Regions from separate parts of the Streptococcus sp. CL5.50 genome, predicted to be linked through region 4. Evidence: predicted binding sites of a transcription regulator. Region 4 holds the regulator's gene; each other region holds the start of a gene.

Region 1 (3,139 bases), on a different contig from region 4:
ACCTCCATCATTATTTTTTTCTGTATTATAGCACATTTAAAGAAGGATGTGCAGTTTTTACTGCAATTTTTCCTGAAATGTCAATAATTAGAGGTGAATTGTCACATTGTCGTCAAATCTCTTGCTAAAACAACTCTTTATAAAAGGCAATCGTTTCTTCTAAGGTTGGCATGAATGGATTTCCTGGTGCGCAGGCATCAATCAAGGCATTCTTAGAAAGGTATTCAAAGTCGAAATCTTTTTCTTCAATACCAAGTTCAGTCAATTTCTTAGGAATGCCTACTATCTCAGAAAGCTTCTCAATCTCAGCAATTGCGTAATCGGCACACTCTTCATCTGATTTACCTTCTACATGAAGTCCCAAGGCCTTGGCAACATTACGGAAAGCTTCTGGTACACGTTTAGCATTTTCACGTTCTATAACTGGTAACAACATGGCACAGCAAACACCGTGTGGCAAATTATATACTGCGCCGAGCTGGTGAGCCATTGAGTGAACATAGCCCAGACCTGCATTGTTAAAACTCATACCACCAAGGAAGATGGCATTGACCATACCTTCACGCGCTTCAATATCGTGTCCATTTGCTACAGCGCGAGGAAGATATTCCTTGATAAGCTCAATTGCTCCGATAGATAATTTCTTGGTCACATCATAAGCACCAGGTGTTACCAAAGCTTCAACAGCATGGGTTAGAGCATCCATACCTGTAGCTGCAGTCAAAGCTTGAGGTTTTGAAATCATCAATTCAGGGTCATTAACAGAGATAAGAGCAAGGCTATTCTTGTCAACCATTACCATCTTAACCTTGCGTTCTTCATCGGTAATCACATAGTTAATGGTAATTTCTGCAGAAGTTCCTGCTGTTGTATTGATAGCCACAACTGGCAAGCCTTTTTTAGCAGACTTATGAAGCCCTTCATAATCCTGTGGTTTTCCACCATTTGTAGCCATGATAGAGATACAACTAGCTGCATCCTGTGGAGAACCCCCACCAAGACTGATGATAAAATCACATCCATGTTCTTCCAAAGCAGCTACCCCATCTGTGACATTCTTACAAGTAGGGTTTGGCTCTACATCGCTAAAGATGACATATTCGATTCCTTCTGCATCTAGCGGTTTTAAAACCTTAGGCAAAATGTCACTTCCTTCGATAAACTTGTCTGTCACCAAAAGTGCCTTTTTATAGCCAAGTTCCTTGATATAAGGACCCACTTCATTTACAACACCTTTTCCAATAAGGTTGACTGCCGGAACATAAAATGTAGCCATATAATTTTCCTCCTGCGCCTTCGCGCTATATATTTAACATCATTATATTACTTTTTGTATTCGTTTTCAATTATTTGTGAATTGTTTAACAAATAATTTTAAAAGGAGTGAAATTTGATTATTATTTATAAGATCCTTTCCCAATATGATACTCTGCTCCTTGAAACAAAATTGCATCTACCAAAGATAACAGCTATAGGCTATCCGCCGACACATGAAATGGGCTACACATCAGCCCCTATTTCAAAAAACCGACTAGCTCCTATGAACTAGTCGATTTCTCATCAATGCGCCAACATTTCTTGGGCAATTTCTTGGCCAGATAGGTTATCTGGGTAGTAGGTTGGCCAGTTATCCATTTCTTCAAAGAGGGCTTCTTGGCTTGTGCCTCCAAAGAAGATATGGAAGTGTTCTGCCTTAACTGGGGCGATATTGTGGTCACTAAACTGAACATACTTGAATTGTCCAGCATCCGCATCTGTCGCTTCAAAGAGGAAGCGCACGCCACGATTTCCTTTCTTATAAGTCAAGATTTTCTTACCAACATACTTGTAGGTGAATTTCTTACTTTGTCCACCTTGAACAAATTCCATAGTGTTATCAGTGATATTAATCTTAGTCACATCTGTCTGATAGCCTTTTGTATAGTAGGCCTTGTACTCAGCCTGAGTCATCTTACCTGTCAACTTAGCCTTGTAATCAAACACTTGATCAAAAGTACCATCTTCAAGGAAAGGATAAACTGATTGCCAGTTACCTGCATAGTCACTCAAGGTGCGATCCTTGACATCTGCATCCTCAAAGTAACCATTTTGGACTGTCTTGGTATCCTCTGCCTTTTCAGGCTCGATTGCTGGGCCTTCTTGGTCCGTTGTTTGTTTCAAAGCCTTGAGGTTTTTCTCCATCACGGAAATGTAGTTTTCTCCAGCCTTGGTGTCCTCTTCTGTCAGACTTTCTAAAGGATTAAGGACATCAGTTTTGACACCTGCCTCTTTTGAAAGTGTGTTAGCAAGGGCCTGTGAGGCATTTTCTTCAAAGTAGATATAGGCAATTTTATTTTTCTTGACATACTCTGTCAATTCTGCCAAGCGAGCTGCTGATGGCTCTGCATCTGGAGAAAGGCCTGAGATTGCAACTTGTTTGAGTCCATAGTCCAAGGCGAGATAGTTAAAGGCTGCGTGTTGAGTCACAAAGCTCTTTTGTTTGGCTTGAGACAATCCTTCTGCATACGCCTTATCCAAGGCTTGTAATTTTTCGATATAGGCAGCAGCATTCTTCTCAAAGGTCTCTTTTTTATCAGGATAATCTGCTGATAAACTGTCACGGATGTGCTCTACTAGTTTAATGGCACGAACTGGTGATAACCAAACATGGGGATCGAACTCATGGTGATGGCCTTCTTCTCCATGGTCATGGTCTCCCTCTTCTTCCTCACCACCTGGCAAGAGCAACATATCGCCTGTCGCCTTGATGGTTTTCACCTTTTTCTTATCCAAAGTATCTAGTAATTTAGGAACCCATGTTTCCATGTTTTCATTTTCATAAACGAAGGTATCTGCGTCTTGGATTTTGGCAACTGCCTTGGCAGACGGTTCATATTCATGGGGTTCTGTACCAGCACCGATGAGAAGCTCTACATTAGCCGTATCTCCTGCGACTTGCTTGGTAAATTCATAGACAGGGTAAAAGGTTGTCACAATATTTAGTTTGCCATCTGCCTGCTTTTGATTGGAACAAGCCACTAAAAACAAGGCACATAGACTGGCGAGTAATAAGCTAATTTTTTTCATGTTCATCTCCTATTTGATAAAACGTCTTACTAAACTGATTAGCAAGAAAACAGTTACAAAAATAATGGTAATA
Region 2 (3,139 bases), on a different contig from region 4:
CTTTTTTGATATTCAAGAGGTTAATGGCACTAACGTTATCCCCAACTGAGTTGCGTCCGTAAGAACCACATCCGAGTGTCAATGATGGCAAGAAGGCATTGTAAACGTCCCCGATACCACCGAAAGTAGAAGGTGAGTTACAGATAACACGAATAGCTTTAACAGCTTTACCAAATTCTTTAGTCAATTCTTCATCAGCTGTGTGGATGGCTGCTGAGTGTCCAAGACCGTTAAATTCAACCATTTGACGAGCCTTAGTAATACCATCTTCACGGCTTTCAGATTTCAAAACTGCGATAACTGGTGACAATTTTTCACGAGTCAATGGCTCGTTTTCACCAACTTCTTTACATTCTGCAGCAAGAATGTTTGTTCCTTCTGGAACTGTAAATCCTGCTTGCTCTGCAATCCAAGTTGCTGGTTTACCAACTATGTCAGCGTTCAATTTTGCACCAGCACAGTTTTTGCTGTTTGCTTTCACGCCGAAGCAGAATTCTTCAAGAAGTGCTTTTTCTTTTTTGTTTACAAAGTAAGTGTGATATGATTTGAACTCTGCTACAAATTCATCGTAAATTTCTTTATCAATGATAACCGCTTGTTCAGAGGCACAGACCATACCGTTGTCAAATGATTTAGACATGACGATATCGTGTGCAGCCTGGCGGATGTTAGCTGATTTTTCAACATAAGCTGGAACGTTTCCGGCACCTACCCCAAGAGCTGGTTTACCACATGAGTAAGCCGCTTTAACCATGGCATTACCACCTGTTGCAAGGATTGTTGCAATACCTTCGTGGTTCATAAGCGCACTAGTTGCTTCCATAGATGGTTCAGTAATCCACTGTACACAGTTTTCAGGAGCTCCTGCTTTAATCGCAGCATCACGAACGATTTGAGCTGCATGAGCTGATGATTCTTGAGCTGATGGGTGGAAGGCAAAGACAATTGGATTACGTGTCTTCAATGAAATCAAAGCCTTAAAGATTGCTGTTGATGTTGGGTTTGTTGTTGGAGTGATACCACAAACAACGCCAACTGGTTCAGCAATAAGAGTCAAACCTGTTACATCGTCTTCTTCGATAACGCCAACTGTTTTAGTGTGGCGCATGTTGTTTACTACGTGTTCACAAGCAAACAAGTTCTTAGTTGCTTTGTCTTCAAATACACCACGTCCTGTTTCTTCATAGGCATGTATAGCCAATTCTCCGTGGGCATCCAAAGCTGCCACTGACGCTTTAGCTACGATGTAGTCGACCTGTTCTTGGTCGAGTTTACGCATTTCCTCAAGAGCAACTAAAGCTTTTTGCACCAAGCCGTCGACATGCTTTTCAGCAGCGAGTTTCTTTTCTTCTGGTGTCACAGTTTTTTTATCAGCCATATTTTCCTCCATAGCTTTCAAGGATCGATATCCTTTGTTAATTTTTTCACAAGTTAATTATAACGTATTATTTTAACTTTGTAAACAGTTTCATAGACATTTCACAAAGAATTTTTTATTGTTTGTGAATTTTTTATTGTTTTCTTTACTTATCAAGTTTTTTCTTTAAAGTTTGTGAAATTTATTTCAAATTTTTTTATTTCACAAACTTACTTGGAAGGGGGCTTGGAAAGAAAGGAATTTGCAGGTAAGCGCTTACTTTTTGATACTAACAATACCTCCTTTGATAAGGAGGCCTTATTTTTGTTGAAAAACGCCTTGTTTAAAAGTCCCCTCATAAACGACTTCTTGTTCTGTTGTTAGTTTTCCTTGTCCTTCAGCCTGACCATTTACAAAATCACCTTCGTAGGTCCAGCCTTCTTTAGATTGAAAGGTACCTTTTCCGTTGAAAGCTCCATTGTTGAAACCACCTGTATATTGGTCTCCATTTTGGAAGGTGATGGTTCCTTGGCCATTCATTTTACCACGGACAAGACTACCGTCGTAAACAATGGTTCCATTATCAAGCTTTAGAACACCTTTTCCGGGAATATTTAGAAAAAAGACGAGCACAGCACAAAAAACAATCGTAACTACTGCCAAAAGCTCTAAACGTGGACGAGTCAGATAGACACGATACTTTTCGTAAAAATTCTTAAGATTTTCCACCTTCACTCTCCTTTTCTAAACGTTCTAACCAAGCTTGACAACCCTCTTGAACACGTCGATAGGTTTCCTCAAAATCTCCTGTATACCAAGGATCTGGAACACTTTCAGATGCGAATGAGTAAATCTTATCTTGACAGTCTGCTGGACACATCTGACGTAAGTCAGAAACATTTGAAGCATCCATGCCGATAATATAATCAAAGGCTTCAAAATCTTCCTTACTAATCTGAAGCGATGTCTTGCCTTTTTCATAAGGAATCTCATACTGTTGAAAAATCCCTTGAGTTCCCTTATGAATCGGATTGCCATGTTCCCAAGAGGAAGTCGCTCGACTTTGGATTTCATAATTATCTGTCATTGATTTCATAACAAACTCGGCCATAGGACTACGGCAAATATTTCCCAGACAGACAAAAACTAGTTTTTTCATCCCATTCCTTTCTTTTATAGAAAAACGGGAGTTCGTGATCCCGTCTTATTTTTCAATCGCACCTTCGAGTGAAGCTGTTTCTTTAAGTGGTAATACGGTCTTGATAGCAGCTAGTTCAAAAGTCAAGTAAACCCCATCTACATCAAGAACAATTGTTTTCTTTTCTGTATCTACTTCATCGACTGTTCCATAAAGTCCACCGATTGTAATAACTTCATAGCCTTTTTGTAATTTATTCAAGCTTTCCATACGTTTTTGTGCTTGTTTCTTTTGAGAGCGTTGCGTAAAGAACATCAAGCCCACCATAGCCACAAGAATGATTAAAAATGTATATTGTGATTCCATTATATTCTCCTTTGTCTTTTACATAGGACTACTATATCAAATTTCAGCTACTTTTACAAGATTGTACCTTGCTTTTCTAGTAAGAAAAAACCAGAGCTTGCGCCCTGATTTTTAGAATTATTTCAAGTTTTGAACGACTTTTACAAGATTTTCAACTGTAAAGCCATATTCTGCCAATACTTTTGGTGCTGGTGCAGAGGCTCCGAAGGTATCAATACCGAGAACGGCGCCATCAAGACCAACGTATTTGTACCAGTTTTGAGTTGCACCCATTTCAA
Region 3 (3,139 bases), on a different contig from region 4:
ACTCCAAAAAAGTTACTTTTTCTCTATTTTAATTTCATACGGCAAGAACGGTGCCTTTCCTTTCCTGTTTGTTTTTCATAGCCTGGACGTAGTTTTTCATCTGGGATAACCTGCTCATCCTGCAAAAGAGCCAAAGAATGGTATTGTTGTAAATACTCATCACATTCATCACACCAGCGTTGGTCTTCTGGATCCCAAAAAATAGTCATCAAGTCACTTCTACTTTTATAAAGAGGGGATTCTTGTTCCAATCTAAACCAGCAAGTTTTGTAGTATTTGAGAGCATCATAATACTGGTCAAATTTCTTACTTGCTACAATATCTTCTTCCCAACCTTCTAAGAACCACCACGGTTCAAAATCTCCGTACATTTCTATAACACGATACATATTCATTCATTCCTTTGTACCGTATATTATAACCAATTCCGCTAAACAAGGAAAGAAATATGCTCATTTCTTAATTTTTTTGATAAAAAATCCAGCCATACTATGATGACTGAATTTCTATTTGCTTATGTTCCAAAATCTTGTTACTACCTAGGCTTCAGAAATATCGTTTTCAATAATGACCTTGATTGCATGGTGGTCTGCTGCCTTACTGAATACTTCATAAGCTTTTTCAATTTCACTGAGTTTGAAATAATGGGTTACCAATTTTTCTGGTTCAATCTTATGACTTTCAAGAGCTTTCAACAATTGTGGAGTGGTATTTGTAGATACCAAACCAGTTGTTACATTGATGTTGCGAATCCAAAGTTTATCTAAATCGAATTCAACTGGTTTACCATGCACACCACAGTTGGCAACCGTTCCATCTACACCGATAATCTTTTGACAGAAATCAAATGTTGCAGGAATACCAACAGCTTCGATAGCAACATCCACACCACGACCATCTGTCAAATCATAAATTTCTTTAATGGCTTTTTCAGGGTCTGAAGAATTAACCTTATGAGTCGCACCAAATGATACAGCAGTTTCCAAGCGGTTATCGTCTAAGTCCACCATAATCAATTTAGCTGGTGAATAGAATTGAGCTGTCAAAAGAGCTGCTAAACCAACTGGACCTGAACCAATAATGGCTACGCTGCAACCAGGTTCTACTTTCCCTTTCAAGACACCAATTTCATATCCAGTAGGTAGAATGTCTGATAGCATAACCAAGGCTTCATCTGACAAGTCTTCTGGAGTGTGGTAAAGAGTGTTATCTGCATGAGGGACACGTAAATATTCAGCCTGCATACCGTCAATCAAGTGACCGAAAATCCAGCCCCCTTCGTCTTCACAATGGGCATAAATTCCTTTTTTACAGTAGTAGCATTTACCACAGGCACAAACACAAGAAATCAAGACCTTGTCGCCTTTTTTGAAATTAGAAACTCCTTCTCCAACTTCTTCAACAATCCCAATCCCTTCATGACCAAGAATGGTACCACTTTGGCAAGCAGGGACATCCCCTTTGATAATATGGAGGTCTGTTCCACAAATAGTGGTTTTTACGATACGCACAATAGCGTCTGTTGGCTTGCGAATAACTGGTTTGTCTACATCAACAAAAGAAGCAAGTCCTGGTTTAACATAAGTATAGGCTTTCATAAAGCACTCCTCCGTTTTTTTATTTGTACTATTCACAATATAATTATAAGCCTTTTCATTCGTTTCTTCAAGTTTTCTTGTGATTTTTTTAACTTTTTTATTTACTGGTAAAGCAATATAGATAAAAAAGCAGAAGCTAATCTCTAACTTCTGCTTTCTCTCTTATGCTTGATAACGTTTCACACCATCTAGATAGGTTGCTACCAATTCCAAATCTTTATCTAATACGATAAAGTCTGCGTCGTAGCCTTCACGGATTTGACCACAGACATCATCAATGTGAACAGATTTAGCTGGGTTAAGGCTAGCCATCATGACCGCTTCGTGTGGATTTGCAATACCCCACTCGACTACATTTCTCATACCATCTTTAAGTTTGAGGATAGAACCTGCCAAATTACCAGTAGATTTGAGACGTGCAGTTCCATTTGCTACTACAACAGGGAATTCTCCCAACATATAGTCACCGTCTTCAAGCCCACCAGCTGTCATACAGTCCGTAATAAGAGCGATGTTTTCTGTCCCCTTTTGCTTAAGTAAAATCTCACAAGCTTTTGGATCTACGTGATAACCATCACAAATCAATTCTGCGTAAGTATGTGGGAGCTCATACATAGCTCCTACCATACCTAGTTCGCGGTGTGTTAAACCACGCATCCCATTATAGGCATGTACCCATACACTAGCTCCAGCATCAACTGCCTTCTTAGCTTGTTCAAATGTCGCATCTGAGTGTCCAAGTGCAACTGTCACACCTTCACCTGTAATAGTACGTACAAAATCTTCCACCCCATCACGTTCTGGTGCAATAGCGATTTTATTTAGCATCCCTTTTGCAGCATCCTGCCAAGAATGAAACTCCTCAACACCCGGGTCTCTCATATAAGTTGGATTTTGTGCCCCTTTAAAAGTTTCTGTGAAATATGGACCTTCATAATAAATCCCACGAATCTTAGCACCTGTTGCTTCTTTATAATGGTTTCCAAGATTTTCAGTGACTGCAAGCAATTGCTCATAAGTGGCTGTTAAAGTTGTGGGCAAGAAACTGGTAACACCGGTACTAAGAAGTCCTTCACTCATAGTATGCAATGTACCTTCAATGTTGTTGTCCATCACATCTACACCTGCATATCCATGAATATGAGTATCCACAAGACCTGGTGCAATGCTATAACCAGTATAGTCAAGAACCTCTGCTCCTTCAGGAATTTGATCCACATGTTTCCCAAATTTGCCATCAACAAGTTCTAAGTACCCACCGCGACGAATGCCAAATGGATAGAAAAACTGATCCGCTTTAACGTAATTAGGCATAATAATGACCTCCTTAAAAGATTGATTCTACAATTTATTATGTCAATTACATTATAAACCTTTCTTTTTTATTTGTAAATGGTATAGACCTATTTTCTAGAGATATTTTAAAAGAGCCGGATTTCTCCAACTCTTCTCTTTTTAATACAAGTTATTTTGATTTGACCGGCTTGTCTTGAGCTGTTTGCAAGGCTGCAGCAATGGTATCTGCATACAATTTAGCTCCT
Region 4 (3,139 bases):
TGGCCAAATACTCAAGCAACACCCTTCTGCCTATCATGTTGATGCAGTTCAAGCTATTGGTAAAATACCAATTCACCCCGAAGAATTGGGCATTGATTTTCTCACTGCTTCTGCCCACAAGTTCCATGGTCCTAAGGGAATCGGTTTTCTCTACGCATCTAGCATGGACTTTGATTCCTATCTCCATGGTGGAGACCAAGAACAGAAAAAACGTGCAGGGACTGAAAATCTGGCTGCCATCATAGGCATGGTTGCAGCCCTAAAAGAAGACCTAAAACAGCAAGAAGAACATTTTCAACATGTACAAAATTTAGAAACTGCCTTTCTTGCAGAGCTAGAGGGCATTCAATATTACTTGAATAGAGGAGAACATCATCTCCCTTATGTTCTCAATATTGGATTTCCTGGTCAGAAAAATGACCTCTTACTCCTTCGTCTAGATTTAGCTGGAATTTCAATCTCTACTGGCTCAGCCTGCACTGCAGGTATTGTCCAATCCAGCCATGTTCTTGAAGCCATGTACGGGGCAAATTCAGAACGCTTGAAGGAATCCGTTCGTATCAGTTTGTCGCCACAAAATACTGTTGAAGACCTACATACCCTCGCAAAAACCTTAAAAGAAATTATCGGAGGTTAGCCATATGGCATTTGAAAAAACCATTCAGTTAAAAAATTGTCGTTACGACTACACTCTTAGCCCTTCTGTTAAGAAATTCACCCTTAAGGACAACACCTTTTTTGAGACTAAGGTTGGTAACTATGAATTGACTCGCCTTTTGGAAAAAGTTCCGAACAGCGGTGAGGGATTCCAACTCAAAATCATCATTAACAAGGAACTTACAGGTGCTAAAATCAATATCACTGACAAGTTTGGGCTACGCCTAGTTGATATTTTCAAATCAGAAGACCACCACATTCATCAGGAAAAATTCTACTTCCTCATGGATAGCTTGGTAGAACGTGGTGTCTTTACAAAATCGGAAAGATAGGTCCCATATGTTTGAACTGACCTATAAGGACAACTATCATGTAGAGCGTACACTCAAGTATGAGGATTATGAAGCTCTCATGCTGGCTCTGTCAGGATGTGTGACCCTACCAGATACACTTTATGTGACTTCTCTGACTTTTAATGGCCAGAAAGTTTATCACGGTCTGGTCGGAGACCTCTACCGATTTCTATCACATGCAGATTTTTTACATCAAAACTAAGATTTTTCTTAGTTTTTTCTTATTTTTGTTGATTTTTTCACAATGTTTCTATAAAATAGAAGAATAGAAAGGTTGTGATTTTGTGAAAGATAAACAGTCTGCTATTCCAAAAGCAACAGCGAAAAGACTCTCTCTCTACTATCGAATTTTTAAGAGATTTCATGCAGAAAAGATTGAACGTGCCAACTCTAAGCAAATTGCAGAAGCCATCGGTATTGACTCAGCGACCGTACGTCGTGATTTTTCCTATTTTGGTGAACTTGGTCGCCGTGGTTTTGGCTATGATGTAAAAAAACTGATGACGTTTTTTGCCGACTTGCTCAATGATAACTCTATTACCAATGTCATGCTAGTAGGTATTGGAAATATGGGCCATGCCCTTCTCCACTACCGCTTCCATGAGCGTAACAAGATGAAGATTATCATGGCCTTTGACCTAGATGATCATCCTGAAGTTGGTACCCAAACTCCCGACGGGATTCCTATTTACGGAATTTCTCAAATCAAGGATAAAATTCAGGATGCTGATGTGAAGACTGCTATCCTGACTGTTCCTAGCGTTAAATCCCAAGAGGTTGCCAATCTCTTGGTGGATGCTGGCGTGAAAGGGATTCTCAGTTTTTCACCAGTCCATCTGCATTTGCCAAAAGACGTGGTCGTTCAATATGTCGATCTGACAAGTGAACTCCAAACCCTCCTCTATTTCATGCGAAAAGAGGATTAGAAAGCGAAAATCATTTTATGAAAAAACCAGTTATTGGGATTACAGGAAACGAAAAAACTCATCCAGATGATGACATCATGATGAGCTACGCAGCAAAAGGCTTTGTGGAAGGCGTTAAAGACGCTGGAGGGATTCCCATCATCCTACCGATTGGTGATCAAGAAATGGCTAGCCACTATATCAGTATGATTGACAAGCTCATCTTGACAGGTGGGCAAAATGTTGATCCAAAATTCTATGGTGAAGCAAAAACCATTGATAGCGACGACTACCACCTTCAAAGAGACATATTCGAACTAGCCCTCATCAAGGAAGCTATCAAACAGAAAAAGCCAGTTTTTTCTGTCTGCCGTGGGACTCAACTCTTTAATGTTGCCATGGGTGGAACGCTGTATCAAGATATCGAAGACCACTGGCAGGATTGTTCTGCCGAGTACACAACACAACGTTTGGTAACAGAACCAGATACTGTTCTTCGAGAAATCTATGGAGAAATCTCCCATATCAACTCCTTCCACCACCAGAGTATCAAGGATTTAGCACCAAATTTAAAAGTTGCGGCTCATGATCCTAAGGATGGTATCATTGAAGCTGTCATGAGTACAGATGATGTCGCCTTTCTCGGTGTCCAGTGGCATCCAGAATTTCTATTTGAAAATCGTCCCAAAGATAAAAACCTCTTTGACTATGTCGTTAATGAACTTTAGATTAAATCTGTCTTTTCACGGTAACTAAAATAACTGGAGTGAGAGACAATCAAATGGTCCAAGAGGACAATTCCTATCAGGTCGCAAGCTTCTTTTACAAGTTTAGTCACATGATCATCATTTCGGCTTGGGGCTACCGCTCCTGAAGGATGATTGTGAACCAAGATGAGTGAAGTCGCCATATGCTTGATAGCATAGTGAAGAATCTCACGTGGTTCAGCAATACTACGAGTAGCTGAGCCGATAAAAATGGTCTGTTGATGGATGATTTGATTTTGAGTATTGAGATAGAGCGCCACCAGGTGCTCTTGTTTTTTATGTCCCAACTCCTGTTGCATCTTCTTGGCAAGCTTTTGGCTACTGAGAATACTTTCCATCTCAAGAGTCTCATGTTTGTGAATACGATGCCCCAGTTCAATCATGGCTTGCAACTCTATTGCCTTAACTCGCCCGATACCAGACAGACTCTGCAATTCCTGCAGGGTCATTTTTTTCA

The links. The regulator Rex, encoded in region 4, represses fermentation and respiration genes when NADH is low (regulators of the CRP and FNR family bind a similar motif). The targets are predictions, from matches to a motif close to TTGTGAANTANTTCACAA.
Region 1: the regulator Rex is predicted to act here: its motif matches at 1,351-1,368, upstream of ACLNCV_RS01160 (iron-containing alcohol dehydrogenase).
Region 2: the regulator Rex is predicted to act here: its motif matches at 1,413-1,430, upstream of adhE (bifunctional acetaldehyde-CoA/alcohol dehydrogenase).
Region 3: the regulator Rex is predicted to act here: its motif matches at 1,676-1,693, upstream of ACLNCV_RS08020 (zinc-dependent alcohol dehydrogenase family protein).

Annotation. Positions count from the first base shown of each region.
Region 1 is NZ_JBKOTR010000001.1:230,584-233,722, forward strand. It holds gene ACLNCV_RS01160 (iron-containing alcohol dehydrogenase) at 125-1,276, opposite strand; gene adcA (zinc ABC transporter substrate-binding lipoprotein AdcA) at 1,561-3,066, opposite strand; gene ACLNCV_RS01170 (metal ABC transporter permease) at 3,076-3,139, opposite strand, start outside.
Region 2 is NZ_JBKOTR010000012.1:7,494-10,632, forward strand. It holds gene adhE (bifunctional acetaldehyde-CoA/alcohol dehydrogenase) at 1-1,378, opposite strand, end outside; gene ACLNCV_RS07885 (hypothetical protein) at 1,676-2,086, opposite strand; gene ACLNCV_RS07890 (low molecular weight protein-tyrosine-phosphatase) at 2,073-2,516, opposite strand; gene yajC (preprotein translocase subunit YajC) at 2,562-2,861, opposite strand; gene tkt (transketolase) at 2,979-3,139, opposite strand, start outside.
Region 3 is NZ_JBKOTR010000012.1:29,954-33,092, forward strand. It holds gene ACLNCV_RS08015 (DUF1033 family protein) at 24-389, opposite strand; gene ACLNCV_RS08020 (zinc-dependent alcohol dehydrogenase family protein) at 540-1,598, opposite strand; gene nagA (N-acetylglucosamine-6-phosphate deacetylase) at 1,761-2,912, opposite strand; gene ACLNCV_RS08030 (acyltransferase family protein) at 3,064-3,139, opposite strand, start outside.
Region 4 is NZ_JBKOTR010000009.1:37,710-40,848, reverse strand. It holds gene ACLNCV_RS07130 (cysteine desulfurase family protein) at 1-637, shown strand, start outside; gene ACLNCV_RS07125 (DUF1831 domain-containing protein) at 642-989, shown strand; gene ACLNCV_RS07120 (DUF4649 family protein) at 997-1,212, shown strand; gene ACLNCV_RS07115 (redox-sensing transcriptional repressor Rex) at 1,295-1,936, shown strand; gene ACLNCV_RS07110 (gamma-glutamyl-gamma-aminobutyrate hydrolase family protein) at 1,954-2,643, shown strand; gene radC (RadC family protein) at 2,640-3,139, opposite strand, start outside.